Regions from separate parts of the Paenibacillus sp. Mc5Re-14 genome, predicted to be linked through region 2. Evidence: riboswitches for the same ligand, from Rfam matches in the RefSeq annotation. Region 2 holds a riboswitch; each other region holds the start of a gene.
The links. A riboswitch is a leader RNA that binds a small molecule or an ion and turns the genes downstream of it on or off. The one in region 2 is predicted to bind cobalamin.
Positions count from the first base shown of each region.

Region 1: another riboswitch for cobalamin. It lies ahead of BN1546_RS04645 (ABC transporter substrate-binding protein); the one in region 2 lies ahead of metE (5-methyltetrahydropteroyltriglutamate--homocysteine S-methyltransferase).
Region 3: another riboswitch for cobalamin. It lies ahead of BN1546_RS12185 (ABC transporter substrate-binding protein); the one in region 2 lies ahead of metE (5-methyltetrahydropteroyltriglutamate--homocysteine S-methyltransferase).

Region 1 is NZ_CVPD01000001.1:993,438-1,001,421, forward strand. It holds gene BN1546_RS04635 (ABC transporter ATP-binding protein) at 1-159, opposite strand, end outside; gene BN1546_RS04640 (FecCD family ABC transporter permease) at 156-1,202, opposite strand; gene BN1546_RS04645 (ABC transporter substrate-binding protein) at 1,199-2,206, opposite strand; cobalamin riboswitch at 2,414-2,625, opposite strand; gene BN1546_RS04650 (histidine phosphatase family protein) at 2,726-3,478, opposite strand; gene cbiB (adenosylcobinamide-phosphate synthase CbiB) at 3,493-4,464, opposite strand; gene cobD (threonine-phosphate decarboxylase CobD) at 4,454-5,554, opposite strand; gene BN1546_RS04665 (lipoate--protein ligase) at 5,714-6,715, shown strand; gene BN1546_RS04670 (Cof-type HAD-IIB family hydrolase) at 6,878-7,678, shown strand; gene BN1546_RS04675 (DMT family transporter) at 7,816-7,984, opposite strand, start outside.
Region 2 is NZ_CVPD01000001.1:2,871,690-2,879,673, reverse strand. It holds gene BN1546_RS13085 (AbrB/MazE/SpoVT family DNA-binding domain-containing protein) at 1-401, shown strand, start outside; gene BN1546_RS13080 (anaerobic ribonucleoside triphosphate reductase) at 694-2,643, shown strand; gene nrdG (anaerobic ribonucleoside-triphosphate reductase activating protein) at 2,640-3,137, shown strand; one part of gene BN1546_RS13070 (IS3 family transposase) at 3,226-4,124, opposite strand; one part of gene BN1546_RS13070 (IS3 family transposase) at 4,124-4,388, opposite strand; cobalamin riboswitch at 4,618-4,814, shown strand; gene metE (5-methyltetrahydropteroyltriglutamate--homocysteine S-methyltransferase) at 4,972-7,290, shown strand; gene BN1546_RS13060 (DUF6985 domain-containing protein) at 7,379-7,912, opposite strand.
Region 3 is NZ_CVPD01000001.1:2,674,255-2,682,238, forward strand. It holds gene BN1546_RS12180 (nucleobase:cation symporter-2 family protein) at 1-904, shown strand, start outside; cobalamin riboswitch at 1,638-1,842, shown strand; gene BN1546_RS12185 (ABC transporter substrate-binding protein) at 2,061-3,644, shown strand; gene nikB (nickel ABC transporter permease) at 3,660-4,589, shown strand; gene nikC (nickel transporter permease) at 4,604-5,419, shown strand; gene BN1546_RS12200 (ATP-binding cassette domain-containing protein) at 5,419-6,324, shown strand; gene BN1546_RS12205 (ABC transporter ATP-binding protein) at 6,321-7,100, shown strand; gene nikA (nickel ABC transporter substrate-binding protein) at 7,243-7,984, shown strand, end outside.

The DNA of each region.
Region 1 (7,984 bases), 1.9 Mb from region 2:
TTTTCCACTCCCATTCGGACCAATGATCCCCCACCAAGCTCCTTCGTCTACGTTCCAGCTAATATTCTTCAACACATGGAACTCTCCATAAGCACGGGTCAGGCCTGCTACCTCTAGCGCCCGATCATACACCTTCTGTGATTCACTTTGTTTGGTCACAACAGATCCCCCCTGCGTAGCTTCTTGTTCCGGTACAGGAGATACGCGAAGAACGGTGCCCCAACAAAGGCCGTCATAACGCCCAGAGGAATTTCTGTTGGGGCCAACAACGTGCGAGCCGCCGTATCTGCCCAAGCCATAAAAATAGCTCCACCCAGTGCAGATAACGGAACAATCATCCGGTAATCGGGACCTGCCATCAGACGAATGATATGAGGCACAACAAGTCCAACAAAGCCAATGACTCCACATACCGAGACAGCGGCAGCTGTCAGCAAGGTAGATATGATCAGGACAGATAGCTTCGTCGCATCTACATGAACCCCCATATGAGCCGCTTGACGTTCTCCCAAAGCCAGAATATTCAGCACCCGTGCCCGGTTCCATAGAAACACCAGCCCAACGATCACGTAAGGTAAAAGAATTCCCGTATATGACCAACCGCGCAGACTGAGACTTCCCAGCGTCCAGTACAATATTTCATTGACTGTTTCCTTCGACATGGCTGCCAGAAAAGAAACAATGGCTCCCCCAAAAAATTGCATCACCACACCTGATAAAATGAGGCTTTGGGTCGGAATTTTCCCACCTTCACGCGCCAACGTCAACACCATCCACAGCGTCAGCATGCCGGTTATAAATGCAACTAGCGGAAGCGTCCATATACCCACAAATGAAAATTGAAGCCCCCAATAAATCAGTACTGCTGCTCCGACCGAAGCTCCCGAGGATACCCCAAGGGTATACGGATCAGCCAAGGGATTACGCAACACACCCTGAAATCCGGCTCCCGCCAGCGCCAGCGCTGCTCCAACCAACATTCCCAGTAACACCCGTGGCAATCTGACCTTCAAAATGATCTGCTCTGAGGATGTATTCCAATCCGGTGTAAACGTATCACCTAACCACGGTAGGTGGTTGATCAAAATACCTGTGATCTGGCTGACCGGAAGACTGACCGAGCCGATGCCAAGACAGAGTAGCAGCGTCAGCAGCAGCAAGACAAGACCTGTCCCCCCAAAACCGATCAGTCTACGGTTCATTTGAAAATTTCAGGGTACACGCCCTTAGCCACTTCCTTGAGCCCTTCCGTTACGCGTGGCCCCGGACGACTGATCAAATTATCATCCACGGCAAATACACGATGGTTACGAACAGCCGATATTTGATCCCATCCACTACGAGCTTTAATGATATCGCCGAGGGTCTGGCCTGTTTTGTCGTCCTTCACACTTTTGCTGTACAAAATCACGTCAGGGTTTGCAGCTATAATATTTTCCTCACTGATTTGGTACCACCCCTTCTGCGTAGCACCTACATTTTCACCACCTGCTAATGTTATCAGCTCGTCCATAAACTCGCCTTTACCCACTGTCCAGCCTGGTGAAAACTCGACGTATACCCGCAGCTTCTGCCCTTTGCCGATATTTTTAACTCCTTCTTTCACTTCTGCTACATCTGCTCTCATCTTGTCAGTCACCGCTCTCGCTTCTTTCTGATGATCGGTGATTTTCCCATACAATTCGATGTTAGCTATGACATCTTCAACTGTTTTCGGTTCTGTTTTAAAAATCATAATTCCCATGTCACGCAGCTTAGTCGTAGCCTGTTCACTAAGTGAAATCCCTGCAAAAACAACTTCCGGGTTCGCAGCAATGATCGCCTCTTCGTTCGGTTTCATAATACCGCCCATTTTAGGCTTTTTCGTAGCTGCCTCCGGGTAATCAGAGTAGTCGGATACACCAACAATTTCCTTATCCAGTCCGATAGCGAACAGCGCCTCGGTTTCTGCCGGGGAGACGGAAACGATCTTATCCGGTGCTTTTTTAAATGTAAATTCCTGTCCTGTTGCATCCTTAAGCGTTAGCGGGTAAACCGTTTTGCCCGGTGGTACTTGTGCGGTTACGGTCTGTCCCGGCTGCTGTGAAGAAGCTTGGCCCTCTTTGTTTTCTGCATTTTTTCCATTCGCGCCACATGCACTCAGCCCAACTGCCAATATCAGCGCCAATAGACCTGTAGTCCATACCTTTATTTTTTTTCCTGCCATGATTTGCACCCCTTCATACATAAATCGTTAAGAGCGTTACTTGAACTTCATCCGATATTTTCTCATTCCAGCCTTCTTTTCCTATCAAAAACCCCCGCATCCTCATATCAGGACACAGGGGTCACGTTAGCACAGATCGTGCGCAGGCGGGCAGCTTCTTTCCGCATGGACAGTCACTGCGAACACGTCATCCTTTCCTCGAAGGATTATGGTGACAGGCGGACGGGCAGGTATCCTGACTTATGGAAGATGCATGTCCTGATATTCTTTCATATGCCTGGCGGCACATAAAACAGGGCTAATAGGCATGTTTCCATTTACAGTGGCGGGACCGTGTCGGACTCACACCGACTTCCCTTTTAACAACGCAATAAAGGAAAGCAAGTTCCTCACATAGCGCCGACCTCGTCTGCTGGATATTTGATGTAGTGGTAGTCAAGCCGTTCTTTTACTTGATGATTATAGGTTAAAAAGAGTTAGCTTACAACCCAAACAGTCGCTTTATTCGCCTTGTTTAACCTAATGAGAAAGCAATCTTGCTATACAATTGTGCGGTCCTGTCAACCTTAACTGAATCCTAAATGCTTCTCCCGGCTTCGGATTCAGACTCCAAAAATCATGGCCAGGCATAAGCATACAAGCCAACTGACGAATTACACCACCATGCGTGACAATCAAAACAGAGGGCGGCGCAGCATTCGACTCCATTGGCTGAACCTCCAAAGCAATGCGCCACGCAAACAGAGAGTCTAGGAATTCACGCAGACGATTCACAAAATGAATCCAAGGCTCTCCTCCAGGTGGGGTGAATTGTTGCGGCTCATCAATCCAAGCGCGATACAACGCCACATCCTTAAGCATGTCATACGTTTTTCCATCCCACTCACCAAAGTGAAGTTCTCGCAGACGTGGTTCCATGATAGGAGGCATAGCAGAGAGGGAACATTCAGACGTCAATGCTGACTCCGGCAAAATGATCTGCAAGGTCTGGCGACATCGCATCAAGTCGCTGCAATAGATTCGAGCAAAGGAATGTCCCTGCAATTTTTTCTGTAAAGTCTTTAACTCCTGCTCTGCTCCGGGCAGCAAACCCAAGTCGGCATGTCCCAGATATCGACGTTCCTTATTCCATAAGGTCGTGCCATGACGAACTAGTACGAGCTCCATGTCCCACTGCAGATCTTCTTTAGCATCATTCGGCTTACTAACCTGTTGTGAGTTCGGACTTGGTGCACTTTCTCGCACTCTTTTTCCTTCTGTATCTTGTTTCAAAATCGTGTCACTCCTCACTGCATCCATCCCAAGGCAAAACACCCTGCAGCTCCCATCAAACATAACCCTACAAACATAGTGGATACGGCGAACATCAGCCGGACCGTATGCCGGATATCCTTCGACTCCAGCGGTCGTATCCCTTCGCCCATATATGCCCGAAAGGAGCGTATGCCGTGATACACATTATAGCCACCGAGACGAATCCCTAGGGCACCTGCCACCGCTGATTCGGGAAATCCGCTATTTGGGCTTGGATGCAGACGGGCATCCCGCTTGATTGTCCGCCAGCTTCTTGCAGCATCCAGCCGATATAACCACGACGCTATCACTAGCATAACTGCTGTCATGCGAGCCGGAATGTAGTTAGCTACATCATCCAGCCGTGCTGAGGCCCAGCCTAAATGCAGGTACTTTTCATTTTTGTAGCCAACCATTGAATCGAGCGTGTTTACGGCACGATATGCCAGTGCCAAGGGTGCTCCCCCGATCAGGGCATAAAAAAGCGGGGAAATAATGGCGTCCACGATATTTTCAGCGACCGTTTCGACGGTACCGCGCACAATTTCGGGCTCGTCAAGCTGCTGCGTATCCCTTCCGACAATCATGCCTAGCTCCCGACGTGCCCCAGTCAGGTCATTCGCCTGCAACGCTCGGTATACTGCCATCCCTGCGTCCTTTAGACCTTTGGAAGCAATCGTAGTTGCAATCAGAACAATTTCTACGACGACAGACAACCACGGGTGAATCCAGGCAAGCACACGCAACAGCCCCCAGGCAAGCACAAAGGAACCCCCAGCCACAATAAATGGAAGCAGTATGCCCGCACGTTTCAGTCCTCGGTCACTGCGGACCTTACGGCGAACCGCTTTTTCCAATGCTGAAATGGCATGTCCCATCCCGATGACTGGATGCGGCAACCATCTCGGATCACCGATTAACCTGTCCAGCAGATAGGCTGCCATGATAACCAAGCTAACGATCACGCCGCTCCTCCTCCAGCACTTCACTCAGTGCAGACAGCAGCATATTGTTGGCTTCGGCGTCCTTAACCGCAATTCGAAAATGGCTCGCTGACAGTCCAGGATACATGGCACAGCTACGTATAAGAATCCCACGTTGTCCAAGCGCCTGCTGAATAGCCGATGCACTCCACGTTCCCGGCGCCCTTGCTAGCACGTAATTGGCTTCGCCGGGAATGACACCACAGCCCCATTCCGCCAAGGCAGTCAGTAAGCGACTGCGCTCCGTAGCAATCAGTTCCTGTGTGCGGCGCTCATAAGCTTGCCCACTTCTCAGACACGCCTCTCCAGCCAGCAACGCCAGTCCATTAACGCTCCAGGTCACCTGTTTGGCCGTCATTTGCCGGATATAGTCCGGATGAGCAATCGCATAGCCCAATCGTAAGCCAGGAATGGCATAAAATTTGGTCATCGATCGGATCAAAATCACATGAGGATAGCGATCCAGCACAGGCAATAATGAGATTTGCCGTTCCAGTGGGATAAAATCAATAAAGGCTTCATCCACCACCAACACGGTACCCGTTCTGCCAGCCGTCTCTGCCAGTTCGTATAGCTCCTGCTCACCATATTGCACACCGTTTGGATTATTCGGCTGCCCAAGGAACAATACATCTACCTGCTCCATGAGCCGAAGGATGTCCTCCACGTCTGCCTTCCATTGAAGCGAAGCCTTCCCGTATACCCGATGGATCTCGGCTCCGAATTTGCCAGCCAGCTCGGCATATTCCGAAAAACACGGCTCCACTGTCCCCACACGCTTGGGAGCCAGGCCCAATAGCAAGAGCGCCATGCTTTCAGCCGCGCCGTTACCGATACTCAGCGACTCGGGTGGAACCTGCAGCCGCCGTGCCAGCATATTTTTAAAATGGCGGTGTCCAGGGTCTGGATAGCGAATCACTGTGTCAAATGAGCTTTGCAGTGCCTCAAGCACCTCCGGTGGCGGACCGAGCGGATTAATATTCGCACTAAAATCCACAAAATCCGCCGCAGCTCCACCAAATGTCGCGGCAGCCGTCTCCCTGTCCCCGCCATGACCGTAAACCTCTATCATTGCCTCTCATCCTTTCCGGCCGTTTCCAATCATTTAGATCCATTATGAGGCTGCTTTTTGCGTCCCGTCAATGCAAATGAGCTTTTGTACATGGCTCACTTGGGTTACAATAGAGGGAGGCACACATAAATTACACAGTTTATATACGGAGGAATGGACATGCTGTTCATCGACAACCAGGGCATACACGATCCAGCTATTAATCTTGCTATTGAGGAATACGCGCTAAAGCATCTACCGCTGGACGACAGCTATCTGCTGTTTTACATTAATCAGCCTTCTATTATTATAGGCAAGCATCAAAACACCGTTGAAGAAATCAACGCTGAGTTTGTGAGAGACAACAATATTCAAGTCGTTCGTCGCCTGTCCGGCGGCGGGGCTGTATATCATGATCTCGGTAATTTAAATTTCAGTTTCATTACCAAGGATAACGGGGAGTCCTTTCATAATTTCCTCAAATTTACGCAACCTGTGATTGACGCCCTCCGCCAAATGGGAGTAGAAGCCGAAATGACTGGACGCAACGATCTGCAAGTCGGAGAACGTAAAATTTCAGGAAACGCTCAATTTGCTACACGTGGACGTATGTTCAGCCATGGTACATTGATGTTCAATTTGAATCTGGACAATGTGGCTGCATCACTGCACGCCAATCCCGAAAAATTCAAATCCAAAAGCACAAAATCCGTCCGTAGTCGCGTGGCTAACATCAGCGAACTGATGGACCGTGAGATGACCATAGAACAATTTCGCGAGGAACTGCTGCGGTCCATCTTTAGCTCAGAATTGGATCAGGTGCCTCAATATAAGCTCACCGATGCGGATTGGGCTAAAATCCATGAAATTTCCAAAGAGCGCTATCAATCGTGGGATTGGAACTACGGTCTTTCCCCCGAGAGCAATATCAAGCACACACGTAAGTTCCCGGTCGGTATTATAGATATCCGCATGGATCTGAAGGAAGGCTACATCCGTGATATTAAAATTTACGGGGATTTCTTCGGTGTAGGTGATGTCGCTGATATTGAAAATATCCTGCGCGGCAAGCGTTATGATGAAGGGGAGGTCCGTCAAGCCTTATCCTCTCTCGATTTGAAGCATTACTTTGGTAATATTGAGCTGGACGACTTTGTTGGACTTGTATTTTTGGAAGACTAAACGTTACTTTTTTCCATGGTTTCAAGCCAATACTTGAGTGGTTATAAGGGGACAGGCTCTTATGGGCGTCGTCCCTTTTTCAATGCAATATTGTCATTTTGAATATTATAAGATACAATTTTAATATTGCCCCATGATAGAGATAAAGGAGAGAATACCGATATGTATAAATTAATTGCCATTGATATTGATGATACTCTCATTAATGACCAGAAAGAAGTTACTCCAGCGACACAACAAGCATTGGAAGCTGCTGTAGCTAAAGGTGTGGTGGTTACTCTCGCTACTGGACGAGCTTATGCCTCCGCGCACAAAATTGCACGCCAGACGGGGTTGAATGTACCGATCATTACGTACCAAGGAGCTTTGGTTAAAAACCTGCTCGACGAAAACGTGCTGTATGAGCGTTATGTTCCACTCGTGGCTGCACGTCGTCTGTACGAATTTTGCGTGGAACGCAATCTGCATCTGCAAACATATATAGATGACAAATTGTACACACGTGAAGATAATCAGAAAATTAAAGATTACACCGAGCTGAACAACACGGAATATTTTGTAGAGCCTGTGTTCAGTAAAGTTATAGAGCAATCGGCCCCTAAATTGCTGATCATTGACGAGCCGGAAGTATTGGATGAATTAATTCCCGAACTGCGCGAACTGCTTGGCAACGAGGTGCATATTACAAAATCCAAACCTCATTTCCTGGAAATTATGCATCATGAAGGCACTAAAGGCCACGCCCTTGCCTTCCTTGCAAACCATTTTGGCTGTGATCTGTCGGAGACCATTGCGATCGGCGACTCGTGGAATGACCATGAAATGCTGGAATGTGCTGGTCTCGGCATAGCGATGGAGAATGCGATTCCTGATTTGAAAAAGCTGGCTGATTACATTACTCGCAGCAATAATGAAGACGGTGTTAAGCACGCCATCGACAAATTCGTACTCAATGTTGAATAAGCAAAAAGTGACTATTTCCGTAATACTTATATAAAGTATTTCAACAACAAAGCCTCCAAACGTCGCATGTTCATTAACATACGGCAGTTTGGAGGCTCTTTTTGTCAGATCATATCATAACTGACCGCTTCAAAGTATCAGGCAGCAGAGCGAAATTTACGTCTGTTCACCAGACGGATAATTCCGTTATTCATGCACATCAACCCGGTCACAATGAGCAGCACTCCTGCCAGCATCCACCAGCTTACATGTTCTCCATACAAAAAAGCACCCAGGCCTACAGCAATCGGTGGTGAAATGTAGAGC
Region 2 (7,984 bases):
CCACAATGGATATCAATATCGGTGATTCGCTTGAATTCTTCGTAGATGAAGAAGGATTTGTATTAAGGAAATACACGGGTGTCTCCTGCAAATTTTGCGGCGCAGTGGATCATTTAACTTATTTTCGGGACAGCTTTATTTGCGCTGATTGCATTCAGTTATTAAAGAACGATGAACATGTACATGCCACAAGCAATGATGCCATCCAGGCTCAAGAACGCACCAAACCGATCCAAGCCAACACAACCTGGCAGCCCAAGCAATCCAGAGTACAGCAAGGTGAAATGGTAAAAAAGCTCCGCAAGCTGATTCAGGAACATCCGAACCTGCCACAAAAAGTGTATGCAGAAATGCTCGATATTTCCCAAGGCCGTGTGTCCCAACTGAAAAAGCTGCTCTAAACCTTCTAAAAGATTATTTCCCAATATCATATACGATGTACTTGCAAACCTACTTATTTCGTTGCAACTGCGGTGGCCAGGTATAGAGTAAGGCGCATATCTGTGGATGTGTCTCTTATTCTATACCTGGCCTTTTTGTGCTTCCTGCTCCCATCAATGTGACAATAGTCACATACTCTCCATGTCTACGTATATACAATATATAGATCGAAACAATTGGTTATCACTAGATATCATCAATATGTTGTTTTTGTGAAAAATATATATTTTTTACTATATGGAGGGTTTTACGATGAAGGTGCTGGAGGAACATCAATTATACGACATCGGCGAGCGAGTCATTGGGGCACAAGATCTGGACATGCTGCGGGAGAATGCAAATTTAAATGGAGAATCGTTCAGTGGCAAAATGAGCAAGCTTGGCTCGGAATATGCCAAATGGTATGCGCGCTTGCGTGTACTTCCGCCTGAATTGACAGACGCCATTGACCACGGGTATGTATATGTTCACGATTTGGACCAATATGCGCTCGGAACTACAAATTGTATCTTTATCCCATTTGGTCGTTTGCTACAAGACGGTTTCAATACAGGCAATGGCTCTGTACGTACACCGCAAACAATTATGTCTGCGATGGCACTGGTCGCCATCATATTCCAGTCTCAACAAAATAGCCAATTTGGTGGTGTCTCTGCCAATAAAATAGATTGGGATCTTGCTCCATACGTTGCTCGTTCCTTCCGCAAGCATCTGCGCAAAGGACTCCGGCTGTTCGAGGAAGAGCTGGACTCCCGTTGGTCTGACGAAGAACTGCATCTAGCCAACACCCATTTGCAAGAAACCTGTCCTCGTTCATACTCATTCGCACGCGAAGAGACGGAGACAGAAACCCGGCAGGCCGCTGAATCGCTCATTCATAACCTGAACACGATGAGCAGCCGGGCAGGGGGGCAAATTCCGTTCACTTCACTGAATTACGGAATGTGTACGTCTGCTGAAGGTCGGCTTGTTTCGCAATCGCTGCTGGAAGCCACAATTCGCGGACTCGGCAGCGGGGAAACTCCTATTTTTCCACAACATATTTTCCAATGTAAAAAAGGAGTCAACCAGGCAGAGGGCGATGTCAACTACGACTTGTTCTTAAAGGCGGTAGAGTGCTCCAGCAAGCGGATGTATCCTAATTTTGTGAATGTGGATGCTACCTTCAACCTGCCCTATTACCGCGCAGATGACCCCGATACCATCATTGCCACGATGGGCTGCCGTACCCGCACCATTTCTGACCGTTTCGGCAGAAACCGCCAGAGCGGCAAGGGTAATCTCTCATTTAATACCATTAATCTGGTACGGCTCGGGATTGAATACGGTATTTGCACAGGCAAGCGTCTGACACCTGACCGTGATCGCTTTGACGCGAGATTGGAAGAGGTTATGCGAATTGCAGTAGACGGTCTAATCCATCGCTATCATATCCAGACCAGCCAGCCAGCCAAAGCCTCGGACTTTATGATGCGCGAAGGGGTATGGGAAGGCGGAGAAAAACTGGAACCTGATGAGAAGGTAGGAAGCCTCCTAAAGCACGGTACACTTTCGATTGGTTTTATCGGGCTGGCTGAGTGCATGAAAGCATTATATGGAAAACACCACGGGGAAGATGATGCTGTATACCGTGAAGCACAGCGAATCATCACTTCCATGCGCATGTATTGTGATCGAATGAGTGAGCACTACAATCTAAATATTACACTGTTCGCGACGCCTGCCGAAGGTCTGTCGGGCAAGTTCACATTGCTGGATCAACGTGACTTCGGAGTTATTCCTGAAGTAAATGACCGGGAATATTACACGAATTCCTTTCATATTCCGGTGTATTACAAGCTTCCCGCTGCACGTAAAATCAGCTTGGAGGCTCCGTTCCATAATCTATGTAATGCGGGTGCAATTTCATACATTGAGCTGGACGGTAATGCACGGAATAACCCGGATGCATTTCTTAAAATTGTTCAGTACGCACTTCAACAGAACATCGGCTACTTTTCCATCAACCATCCGGTAGATCGTTGTACGGAATGCGGCTATGAAGGAATTATCGGGACAAGCTGTCCTCAATGCGGCACAGATGAGGAGCACACGCACTTTCAGCGTTTACGTCGGGTAACCGGATATCTGACAGGAGATTATACCGTTCGTTTTAATGCTGCCAAGCAAGCCGAAGTTCGCGACCGGGTGAAGCATAAGTGAATTTGTGCGGCTATATTCCGGAATCTCTGAATGAAGGATACGGCCTGCGCACCGTCGTATTCATTAGCGGTTGCCGCCATGCCTGTCCCGGCTGTTTTAATCCAGCTTCGTGGAACTTCCGCGCAGGGGAGCCATTCACGCCTGAGCGTCAACAGGAGGTTATCCGTGATATCATGGATAACCCGCTGTTGGACGGACTGACTCTCTGCGGGGGAGACCCTTTTTTCTCAGCAGCAGAATGCTCGCAATTTGTACGTGACTTCCGCGCGGCTTGTCCCGACCGAACCGTATGGGCCTATACAGGCTTTGTTTACGAGGATCTGCTCATGGATCCGGAACGACAGGAGCTAGCTCTTTTGTGTGACGTGATTGTAGATGGCCGTTTTGTTGAACAGCAAAAAGATCTGACCCTCCCCTTTCGGGGCAGCCGTAATCAGCGCCTGGTAGATGTCAAAGCCAGTACTCGAGCAGGTTACACCGTTTCATTGACTTAAAGGCGATGTTCTACTTAGCAAGATGCTATACAAAAGACAAGTCCCCTGGTCATACCCCTGTCAAGTAGACAGAACTAAAAAGACATCTTTAAGCAGCAACCGTTTCTCGGTATTCAATCGGGGAACGGTTGTTTAATTTTTTCTGAAATCTATTTTCATTATAAAAAGAAATGTACTCCCGTACGTGTTGTTCTACCTCCGCTAGGGTTCCGGGTTTCGTTAAATAAATCTTCTCTGTTTTAAGATGGGAGAAGAAGGATTCTATGCAGGCATTGTCTAGGCAATTTCCACGCCTTGAATGGCTCCCAAGCATGCCAAGCCGCTTAAGTTTGCGGTTAAACGGCTTGGAGGTATACTGAAAACCCTGGTCTGAATGGAGAATGACACCCTCCATGTTCACGTTCTTACTTAGAACGTCTAGGGTCTCGCTAACTAGAGCAAGGTCATTTCGTTCCGAAAGACGCCAAGCCACGATTTCATTGTTAAACAGATCTTGAATGACAGAGAGATATACAAACCGCTCTCCAGCTCGTATGTATGTAATATCGGTAACCAGCTTGGATAAAGGAGAATCTGCCTGAAATTGTCGATCTAATCGGTTGGCATTTACCACAGATGCCTGTTTGCCAAAAAAGCGCCGCTTCTTTCGAATGACGGAACGGATCCCTAATTTCTTCATTAGGCGGTATACCTTTTTGTGATTGACCAAGATACCTTCTCTACGTAAAGCAACGGTCATCCGCAGATAACCAAAATAGGGATGGATCCGGTGGATCGACAACATATGCGATTCCAGAAGCTCTTCTTCTTGCTTACGCTGCTGGGTTGTTTGCTGATTCTTTCTCCATTTATAATATCCTGCCCGAGAAACATGGGCTAATTCAAGTAACCATTTCAACGAATATCGTGTTCGCATTCCCTCAATAATTTCAAACCTCGCTTCTTTCCTCGTCACTCCTTGTGTAGATTTGGATACTGCTTTTTTAAATATTCAATCTCCGCCCGTAGATACGCCATCTCCTCTTCGATACTGGAAAATTTCGTTTTGGGTCGTCCCTGCCTTGTGGTCGTTGGCTGGAGGTTCTCCCCCGCTCGATGTTTCATCACCCAGCTTTGCACTTGGGATTTATTACGAATGTCCAATTGTTTCGTCACTTCACGAATACTCATATGTTCTTCGTTCACCAACCGGACTGCCTCCATCTTTACATCTAAGGAGTATTGCCGGAATGATTGTCCCTTTTTAGCCATGAAAAATCCCCTCCGTTCAACAAGATTAAGTCCATCTTAACAGATGTCTTTTCTCTCTTGTCTACTAGAAGGGGATAATACCACCCCACGATGGGTTGGGATTGTCTTTTTTGCATATAACTAACAGATTCCACTCCAGTTTCTATTACTGTTTCTATTGCACATCCTGTGAGTTTCACTTATGATGGTGAACAAGTATACGAGTGCATAATTATTCGTCATACCTTAATCGCATAGCCTGGAAATAGGTGTCTGTTCTATTCAGATCAGACTTAAAAGGGAAGCCGGTGCAAATCCGGGACGGTCCCGCCACTGTAAACGGGGAATGTTCAGCTACTCATACACCCACTGGTCCAAAGACCGGGAAGGGATGCTGAACGTCATGATCCGCAAGTCAGGAGACCTGCCTATTTTAACAACATCGCAGTACCTACGGAAGATAGGGAGGTGTTAAGAGCAGTCGCCGTATTTTTGAATTTTAATCGCGGAGGCATTCTTTCCCCTACTCATTTTTAGCCTTGGGGACAGAATGCCTTTTTTGGTACGTAAAAATAAACTGGCTACCAGTTAGGAGGAAACCTACATGTCCATTAACGAACGATCTGCATTGTCGGGTTTGATTAGCAGTAATCTGGGTTATCCGCGTATTGGTGGGAACCGGGAATGGAAGAAAGCACTGGAGCGCTTCTGGCAGGGTAGTATTGACGAAAGCGAACTGCATAGTGAGATGAAAAGATTGCGTCTGGAGCATCTGAGCAAGCAACGTGACAAAGGGATTGATCGCATTCCTGTCGGAGACTTCTCCTATTACGATCACGTGCTGGATACATCCGTGATGTTTGGTCTCGTCCCCGAACGCTTCAACTATCGTTTTACAGGTCCAGTTCCTCTATCTGTGTATTTCGGGATCGCACGTGGGCAGAAGGGAGCTACTGCCAGTGAAATGACCAAATGGATGAATACCAATTACCACTACATCGTTCCCGAATTGGCAAACGCGGCTCCGGTGCTTACTGAAAACAAACCATTACTAGCTTATCGTGAAGCAAAGCAAGAGCTAGGCATTGACGGTAAACCGGTTCTCATCGGGCCCTATTCATTTGTTGTTTTATCCAAAGGCTATGATCGTAAGGATCTCGCTTCTATTATACGAACCTTCCAGCCTTTATACGCCCGAGTCTTGTCAGAGCTAGCAGCAGAAGGCGTTCAATGGGTCCAAATCGATGAACCTGTCCTGACCACCTCATTCCCGGCAGAGGATCTGGAGATTATTCAGGAGGTCTATGAAGCTTTGACCCAAGCTGCACCCTCGTTGAACATCATGCTGCAAACCTACTTTGGCAGCCTGGACCATTATGAGCGTCTGACTGAACTTCCGGTACAGGGACTGGGTCTTGATTTTGTATACGATGATGGCGAAAATCTTCAGCATATATGCCAGCATGGCTTCCCTAAAGGGAAAACGCTGGGTGCTGGTGTCATTGACGGACGCAATATCTGGCGCAGCGACCTGAATGCCGTGGCTGCACTGTTGGACCAGTTAGCAGAACAGACCACTGCCGCACAGCTTATCGTACAGCCATCGTGCAGTCTGCTGCATGTGCCGGTCAGTCTGGACGCAGAGCATAAGCTGGACCAAGAACTGGTGCATGCACTAGCCTTTGCCGATGAAAAGCTGGATGAAATCGCAGGCTTGACGGCTGCACTTGGCAAGCACGATCCATCCGCACTTGCCAAGCTTGAGCAAAGTTCGGATGCGGTAGCCCGCTTCAACCACTCCGCGGCAAGGGTACAGACAGCTGCCGATTTGGCCGACCTGCTAACAAAAGAGCCACTGTCACGCAGCGTTCCTTTCGCCGAGCGCCGGGTGATTCAGCAAAATAGGCTGAAGTTGCCCCCACTGCCTACGACGACCATCGGCAGTTTCCCGCAAACTGCTGAGGTCCGCAAGGCCCGTCTGCACTATCGCAAAGGAGAATGGTCTGCCGAGCAATATCGGACATTTATCCAGCAGCAGATCAAGGAATGGATTGATATCCAAGAGGACATTGGCATAGATGTGCTTGTACATGGGGAATTTGAACGGACCGACATGGTTGAATTTTTTGGCGAAAAGCTGAAAGGCTTTGCTTTTACACAAAACGGGTGGGTGCAGTCCTACGGCTCCCGCTGTGTTAAACCGCCGATCATTTACGGAGATGTGTCGTTCGATCAACCTATGACCGTGGAAGAGACGGCATTTGCTCAGTCGTTAACCTCCAAGCCAGTTAAAGGGATGCTTACAGGCCCTGTGACCATTTTGAACTGGTCCTTTGAACGTAATGATATTCCACGCAGGCAAGTAGCTTTGCAGTTAGCTCTGGCATTACGGGCAGAGGTAGAGGCACTCGAACAAGCGGGTATTAGCATGATTCAGGTGGATGAACCCGCAATTCGTGAAGGGCTTCCGTTGAAAAAAGAACAACAGCAGGCCTATCTGGATTGGGCAGTTCAAGCCTTCCTTGTGACCACGGCCACCGCTCAGCCTGCGACCCAAATCCATACACACATGTGCTATTCCGAATTCCAGGATATGATCCAGTCCATTTCAGACATGGATGCCGACGTGATTTCTATTGAAACCTCTCGTAGCCACGGAGAACTGATTGTTAGCTTTGAGGATCAGGTTTACGACAAAGGCATCGGTCTGGGTGTATACGATATCCACAGTCCGCGCATTCCTGATGTATCAGAAATGCTAAGCATGATTCAGCGTGCCTTGCGCGTACTGCCATCAGATTTGTTCTGGGTTAATCCAGACTGTGGGCTGAAAACCCGTACCAAGGAAGAATCTGTTGCCGCATTGCGGCAAATGGTACAGGCGGCTCAAGCAGCCCGTGCCGTGCTGTCTGTATCCAACTAATATTTTTATCATATCCAATCGCGTCATCATGTCCACCATATCTTATTCCCTTTCGGTCTTTCTATTAGAGACCGGAAGGGGGCTTTATTTATTCCAAGTCATATAATGTATATGCACCTTGAATATGCTCGATTTTCATCTGCTTCAGATGCACACCTAAGCCATGCTCTCGATCCCAGGAACAACTAAAATTCAAATATAGTTCATCCTTTTCCGATGAGTCGGAAATCAGTATAGAGATAAGCTGCATTCGATCCAGCAATTGCTCTGGTCGCTCCACATAAGGCGCATATTCATTAGGGTCCTCTCCCCATGAGCTGTATGCCTTCCGATACTTTTCCACTATGTCTACATAATAATGGTGTATGGACTCCAATACTTGAGGATGGATCTCTGACGAACATGCCATATACGTCTCCCATGTCTTTTTTTGCAGCTCTGTAGGTTCTTCTATAGTCTGTGCCTGTTCTTCAGAGTCGGCTCCCACGATAAATTCAGCTTCTACCTCCGATGGCTGCCCGCAAAAATCAAGATGTACCACACCACGTAGTACAACCTCCTCCGACACATCCCAAGTCTCATCATCCTGTTCCAATTCCCTATACCAGTGTTTCCAGTCCATCCTTTATCCACCTCTTCATCATAGGTAATCTTTAACTCTATTGAACACTTTACAATCTATCATTTTAATGAA
Region 3 (7,984 bases), 200 kb from region 2:
CCTTATTCCGGTGGCGATGAACAATGTAGCGGGTGGTCAGGGCAGCGCGGATTTTGGACAGCCGCGTAATTTGCTGCTGGCACTGGTTACACTACTGGTTATTCTGCTTGTCAATCGAGTAGCTAAGGGCTTTTTACGCTCGATTTCCGTACTTATTGGTCTGTTCGCAGGTACTGTAGTCGCCTATGCGATGGGAATGGTGCATTTTGCTCCCGTAGCGGATGCTTCATGGGTGAGTATTGCGCAGCCGTTTTATTTTGGCAAGCCAGAATTCAGCATTATGGCGGTATGCACGATGATTATCGTCAATATTGTCAGCATGGTCGAGTCTACGGGGGTTTATCTGGCAGTAGGTAAAGCGATTGATCAGAAGGTGGAACAAAAGCAAATCGTCAATGGACTTCGTTCGGAGGGGCTCGCGATTATGCTGGGCGGTATTTTTAATGCGTTCCCTTACACGGCCTTCTCGCAAAATGTGGGTCTGATCTCGCTAACTCGCGTCAAATCGCGTAACGTTATTTTTGCTGCGGGCGGCATCATGGTCGTTCTCGGTTTGCTGCCTAAGCTGGCTGCCTTGACGACAGTGATTCCTAACGCTGTGCTGGGCGGGGCAATGATCGTCATGTTTGGCTCGGTTGCTGCATCAGGTATGTCTATTTTGTCAGAAGTAGATCTGCGGAAGGAAAGCAATCTGCTGATCGCAGCATGCAGTATTGCTGTAGGCCTAGGCTCAGCTGTTCTGCCGCAAATGTTTGACCAACTGCCTAGCTTTGCCAAAATGCTGCTGCAAAATGGTATTGTATCGGGCTCGATTACGGCAATTGTCTTGAACATCGTTTTGGCAAGAAAACAAGCTGAATCGGTCAAAGGCGTAAATGTCTCGGAGGTTCCACAGAAGGTTTGATGAATAGGAAATAGATAAAAACAGCCGGAAAGAGGACGTAGCCTCTTTTCCGGCTGTTTGGCATGGGGTTACCAAGAGCAGGTTATTTATTAAGCAACATGAAGTTATTGATAACCCCCCTCTTGTATGAAAATGGAGGATTGAGAACCTACTAGAAAAGTTTGCTAGAGTAGTAGGAAGAGGAATGGTATAATCTAAACTATGGATTTTGAATAGTGGTGGATGTTTTCGGACCACGGTGCAGCTTCCCGAAAGGGGGTGAAGCCGATGGTCACACTTGTGTCGTGCTACGATGTGTTGCGTTGGATGGTTACGTTACTAAGCCTGGTGTTTAGTATTCGTAAACTTTATCGCTGGCTGCGTCGGAAATTTCGGAACAAGCGAAAACCCACCGCTTGATTAGGTTAGGCGCCTAACGGTGGGTTTAGCTAAGCATTTAGCGCGCCGTGGTGATCCACAGCCTTTCAAATCCTAGGAGTCTTTGCCGTTGGCGCGGCGAAGGCTCTTTTTAGTATACGGATACGGTGGATATCTCTATACCTAATTTTAGCACGTGAATTGCGTGCATGCAATGAATAGTCACAGCCTTGATTCTCATCGTATCATTCAAATTTAAAATATTACGCTGCATTTGTTGACAAGCCAGTAGCAACAAAATAAGATAATCCTAATTCGTAATAAAAAGGAATAAAGGAAGAAAACAGGTGTGAGCCGGACAACTCTATATACGAGGTTTTGTTGAGACGATGTAGATAGTTGTTGAGCGTGTTCACTTAAAAGGGAAGTTCGGTAGATTCCGACACGGACCCGCCACTGTATACAGGCATCAGCAGGGTACTGCTGGAGCTTTCAGAATAGCCACTGGAACTGTGAGGAACCGGGAAGGCCTGAAAGATAAGCCTGGAGTCAGGAGACCTGCCTGTTTTGACATCACTGTCAGACCCACGGGATGCTGGGGAGGTGGTTAGGCGTGCTGCATACGGAATGTCTGAAACCGATCTGATCCCTTCTATGTTTTTGGAGTTGGCTTTGAGGTGAGTTTTGACATTTTATAATGAAAGCATTTCTGACTGCTGGTCAAGTGGTTGGGAATGCTTTTTTCGCGTTTTGCGTTAGGTTTATACGATATTTTACAAGATAGAGGAGGAAATGTGGGATGATAGGCAATCGTAATAGGCGTTCATGGTTCATATGTACAGGATTGCTGCTGCTGATGGCAGTTATGGCTCTTTCGGGATGCGGCACAGCCACGAAGACGGAGGATAGCTCAGGCAAGGGTGAGAATACTCCTGCACAACAGACTCCAGCAGGTAAAAAGCTGGTGATGGCGTATACGTGGAAACCGTCAGGCGTCGATCCGCATGGAGACAATAGCTGGGATGTGATGCGTTCCGGTGCCGGTGAGACACTCATTCGTTTGAATGAAAAGTTGGAGCCTGTGGCTTGGCTAGCCAAGGAATGGAAGCACGACAGTCCTAACGTGTGGACGTTCAGCTTGCAGGATAAGGTCACTTTTCATGATGGAAAGAGTATGGATGCAGTAAGCGTAAAAGCATCTTTGCTGCGCTCTATCGAGAAAAGTCACCTGGCGAAGGATTTACTGGATGTGAAGTCCATTGATGTAAATGGCCCGCTGACGTTGAAAATTACGACAAACCAACCGAATGCAGCGCTGGCATCCAATCTGGCTGATCCGTCAACAATCGTGCTGGATGTGGCATCCATGAAAGATGAGCAGAGCTACCCTGCGATGACAGGTGCTTTTAAAATTAAAGCCTTTAACAAGGATCAATCCTTGGTCGTAGAGCGTTATGACGGATATTGGGGCGAAAAGGCACGACTGGCTGAAGCAACGATGAAATTCATTACGGACGGTAATTCGCGCCTGATGGCGTTGCAATCCGGTGAGGTGGATGTAGCGACGGATATTCCGGTAGATAACGCAGAGGTATTAAAAAAGAACGACAAGCTACAAGTGCTGTCGGCTCCGTCCTTGCGTACCCATATGATTGTGTACAACATGGAATCGTCTGTGTTCAAGGATGCGACCAACCGTAAGGTGGTGGACAGTCTGATTCCGCGCGCATCCATTGTGAGCGCCGTCATGAGGGGCTACGGTACGGAAGCAAGCAGCCCGTTTCCGAGTATCCTTCCCTTCGGTAAGATTGAGCGCAAAGCATTGAACGGAACGGCAGAGCAGTTGTTGACGAAGGATGGCTGGCAAAAGGATGCCCAAGGCACATGGTCCAAGCAGGGCAAGCCATTCGAGGTTACGCTGCTGACCTTCCCTCAGCGTCCGGAGCTATCCGTCATGGCTGAGGTTATTCAGAGCCAGTTGCTGAATGAGGGAATCCAGGTCAAAATTCGCAAGGTGGAAAATATCGACGAGGCGTTGACCAAAAACGATTGGGATTTTGCTATGTACAGCATGCTCACGGCCCATACAGGGGAACCGCAGTATTTTATGGACATGTTCTACTCCTCTACAAGTGAAGCTAATGTAAGCCGTTATGCTTCCAAACCGCTGAAGGATATTCTTCACAACCTGAAGTTGGCAAAGGATACCGCACAGCGTAATGCGGTAACACTGCAAGCGCTGGATATCATCAATACAGACTTGCCGCAGTCGTTCATTGTACACCCTGACAATGTGTTTGGCGTGAAAAAAGGGGTAGAGGGCTTTACGCCGCATCCGATCGAGTATTACTACATTACAGCGCAATCTGATATTGCTGAATAACGAGCTACGTATCCTATGATTCGTTTTATACTGGAACGTGTGGCGCAGCTGCCCATCATTGTATTCGTTGTATCCACGCTGACTTTTGTACTGATGAGGCTGGCCCCTGGTGACCCTGCCCTCATTTTGCTCACCGCGCATAATGTTCCTGCTTCTGGGGAGGCGCTGACCGCGCTGCGAAACGAACTGGGCTTGAATGAGCCGCTTCATATTCAATATGTGAACTGGCTGCGGGATGTGTTCACGGGACATTGGGGAACCTCATATGTGTCCAAGGAGTCGGTGCTAAACGAACTGTGGAGCAGACTGCCCGCTACGGTGGAGCTAGCTTTGGCGGGCTTTGCCGTCATGACGGTGCTTACGCTTGGGATGGGGCTGGCTGCCTCGCTAAAAGTCAGCGGTCCACTAGATCGTCTGGGCAGGCTGTTCGCTTTGCTGGGATCGTCGATCCCTTCTTTTTGGCTTGGTTTTCTGCTGATCTATCTATTTTCCGTTCGCTTGGGCTGGCTCCCATCCATGGGAAGGGAGGACTGGACACATTTAGTACTCCCAGCGCTGACGCTTGGTGCAGGATTGGGAACGGTGCAAGCTCGTCTATTGCGTGCTCAAATGCTGGAGCTGAGTGACCGCAATTTTGTGAAAGCAGCGAGGGCTCGTGGTTTTTCCCGTATGCATATTCTCTTTTTTGAGCTATTTAAACATGCCGTTCTGCCAATGATTACGCTGTTAGGTACGAATCTATCATTTATGCTGGCAGGTAACGTCATCGTAGAGACCATTTTTTCATGGCCAGGGTTGGGCAAGTATTTTATAGATGCAATTACGCAGCGGGATTACCCGGTGATTCAGGGATATGTTATGTTTGCCGCATTTTTAATTGTAGGTGTTCAGTGTTTGGTGGATGTGGTCCAGACGGTGATAGATCCAAGGCTGCGTTTGCGTTAAGGGGGAAGCGAAAAATGAAAAAGATACGGCTTTCCTTTAGAGGAAGCTTGCTGACAGGGGGCGCACTGTTTGGCCTGATCGTGCTGCTCGGATTGCTGGCTCCATGGGCCGCCCCTCATGATCCTCTGCATGTGGACCTTCTGAACCGTTTGGCACCACCCAGTCGGAAGTATCCTTTTGGTACGGATCATCTGGGTCGGGATGTGCTGTCACGGCTCATTTACGGGATTCGGACGAGTGTGCTAATCGCTTGTGCGATTACGGTAGCTACGCTGTGTATCAGTCTGCCCACAGGCTTGCTCATTGGTTATGTGCGAGGGCGCGTGGATCAGTTGATTATGCGGGGAATCGACGGCGTACTGGCTTTTCCTGATATTATTTTAACGGTAGCGATTGTGGGTATTTTGGGGCCGGGTTTCGTCAACATGACCCTAGCGATTATTGCGGTACGGTGGGCGGGCTATGTCCGCTATATCCGTAGTTTGGTTCAAAAAGCTTGCCAGGAGGACTATGTACGGTATGCCCGTTTGTTCGGTAATTCACACGTGCGCATACTAAGGCGTTATGTATTGCCACAAGTATGGCCGCAATTGTTGGTTTATACGGTATGGGATATCGGACGCGTGGTGTTAATGATCGCTGGGCTCTCCTTTCTTGGACTGGGTGTACAGCCGCCCAAGCCAGAGTGGGGTGTGATGCTGCATGATGCAACCTCGTATTTTCAGGTGGCTCCGCATGTTATGATCTTCCCGGGTTTGGCGATTATGCTATTTGTGCTTGCCTGCCAGCTTCTGGGTGATCATTTTTCGGAAAAGGAGGCGGCAAAATAGTGGGGGAGCGACCAGTCACGGGGCGAAAGGACACGATAGAGCAAGCATACATGCAAAAACCGTTGTTACACGTGGAACATTTGGAGATTTGCCGTACAGGTGTAAGAGCCAGCGGAAGCGAAAGCAAACCGCTATTACGGGATGTGAACTTTTCCGTCTACCCAGGGGAAATTGTAGCCTTGACTGGGCCAAGTGGATGCGGCAAAAGCCTGACCGCACACGCAATCGCGGGTATGCTGGACCCAGGTGTTGGTGTTACGCAAGGGTGCATCTACTATAACGGGGAAGACATTATCCCGTTCCATGAACAGCGCTGGCAAAGACTGCGCCGTGGGGAAATTGCCCTGCTCATTCAGCAATCACTGAGCGGGCTGAATCCGATCCGTACCGTCCGCGCCCAGCTGACGGATACGCTTAGACTGAACGGGGGGCGCCTGATGCACGCCCAGAAGGAGCTGGGGCAAGCTGATGCTGCCCCGTCCCACACTGCATCGCAGCCCCAGGGCGTGCTGTCACGGATGCGGGAGATGTTGAACCGTGTCACGGAGCTGTCTGGAGGCCGTATTATTCCAGGGCAGGAAGCCTATTTGTGTTCTCTGCTCCGCAAGGTCGGTTTTGCCGATCCTGAGCATATTCTGTCATCCTATCCTTTTGAACTAAGCGGAGGTATGTGCCAAAGGGTACTGCTGGCTGCAATGTTAAGCTCTGGTCCGCGCCTCTTTATTGCCGACGAGCCTACTACAGCGCTGGATGTAATCAACCGTGACAAAGTTCTGGCATTGCTTCTACAGTTGAGGGAAGATTTCGATCTCGCGATTTTGTTAATTTCACATGATCGTCAGGGGATAAGCCGCATAGCAGATCGGGTGCTGGAGATGACCCCGGAAGGAAGGATGCACGAGTGATATTGGAATTGAAGAACGTCACCAAAGCTTATCCTGTCCGCAGACGGAGAAAAGGCTGGTTCAACACGAGTCAGGGTGAGCAGCAGGCTATACAGAAAGTGAGTCTGGAGTTACGACAGGGAGAATGCCTTGGATTGGTTGGAGAAAGCGGAAGTGGCAAAAGTACGCTGGCACAGTGTATTCTGGGGCTGGAGTCGTTGACCTCGGGGGAAATCTGGCTGGATCACCAGCCCATACATACTAGAAGGATGAAGGATATTCATTTGTACAAACGAATCCAGTTGGTTGCGCAGGACTCGGCCTCTTCACTGCATCCCCGTATGACCATTCAGGATATTTTGATGGAGCCGATCCGTAACTATTTTCCTAAGCGAAAGGTAAGGGCGCTGGATATCTGCCTTTCCTTACTGGAATCGGTAGGGTTGGAGGCTGACAGTCTGGGAAAATACCCTGCGCAGCTAAGCGGTGGACAAAAACAGCGGGTGTGCATTGCTCGGGCGTTGGCGGTTGAACCAGAAATCATCCTGTTCGATGAATCGGTCGCCAATCTGGATACGACAACTCAGTCTTCCGTGCTAGACATGCTCAAAAGAATGCAGCTCGAACGCCAGCTGTCCTATCTTTTTATCACCCATGATCTTCAGTCCACCCGTACGTTCTGTGATCGGGTTGCCGTCATGGTTCAGGGAGAGATCGTGGAGATATTTGAGGATTGGGATGAAGAACTATTGAAGCATGAATACACGCGTGCCCTATTTCAAACATTGGCGGATTAATCCATAAATTTAATATTATACAAATTCAAAATAAATAATAGCTCTGCTTGCCGAATATTGTTGACAAAATATAATGTGGTACCTATTCTAAATATGATTATGATAATCATTATCACATATATAGAAAAGGGGAAATACATTGATGTCCGTTCGACACCGCAAGACTGCCACCCTTATGTTGGTGACGCTCCTCTTATTATCCGTTATTCTGGGCTGCGCGAAGCAGGAGAACACACCTGCATCCACCTCTACTAACGGAGCTGCCAATGAAAAGTCGATCACGCTATCGTGGCCACGGGATATTGGTACAATGAATCCTCACGTATACAACCCTTCCCAACTTTTTGCACAATCCATGATTTATGAGCCGTTAGTCAGCTACAAGCAAGGAGGCAAGCTGGAGCCTGCTTTGGCTGAATCTTGGACCATATCCAAGGACGGCAAGACATATACGTTTAAGCTGCGTAAAGGTGTGAAATTTTCCGATGGAACGCTATTTAATGCAGCGATTGTCAAAAAGAACTTTGACGCTATTATGAAAAATGAGAAAACGCATAGCTGGCTTGGTATAGTAGGCGTTCTCGACAAAACTGAAGCTGTAGATGACAGTACGTTCCGAATGACGCTCAAAGAGCCATACTACCCGGTTCTTCAGGATCTGTCTGTCGTTCGCCCGTTCCGGTTTTTGGGTGAAGCCGGGTTCCCGGATGATGGAGATACGTCCAAAGGAATTAAGAAACCTGTAGGTACAGGACCTTGGATGCTGGATGAATACAAGCAGGATGAGTATGCAACCTTTAAGCGTAATCCGAATTATTGGGGTACTGCACCGAAGGTGGACAAAATTACGGTCAAAATTATTCCCGATGGTGAAACACGTGTAA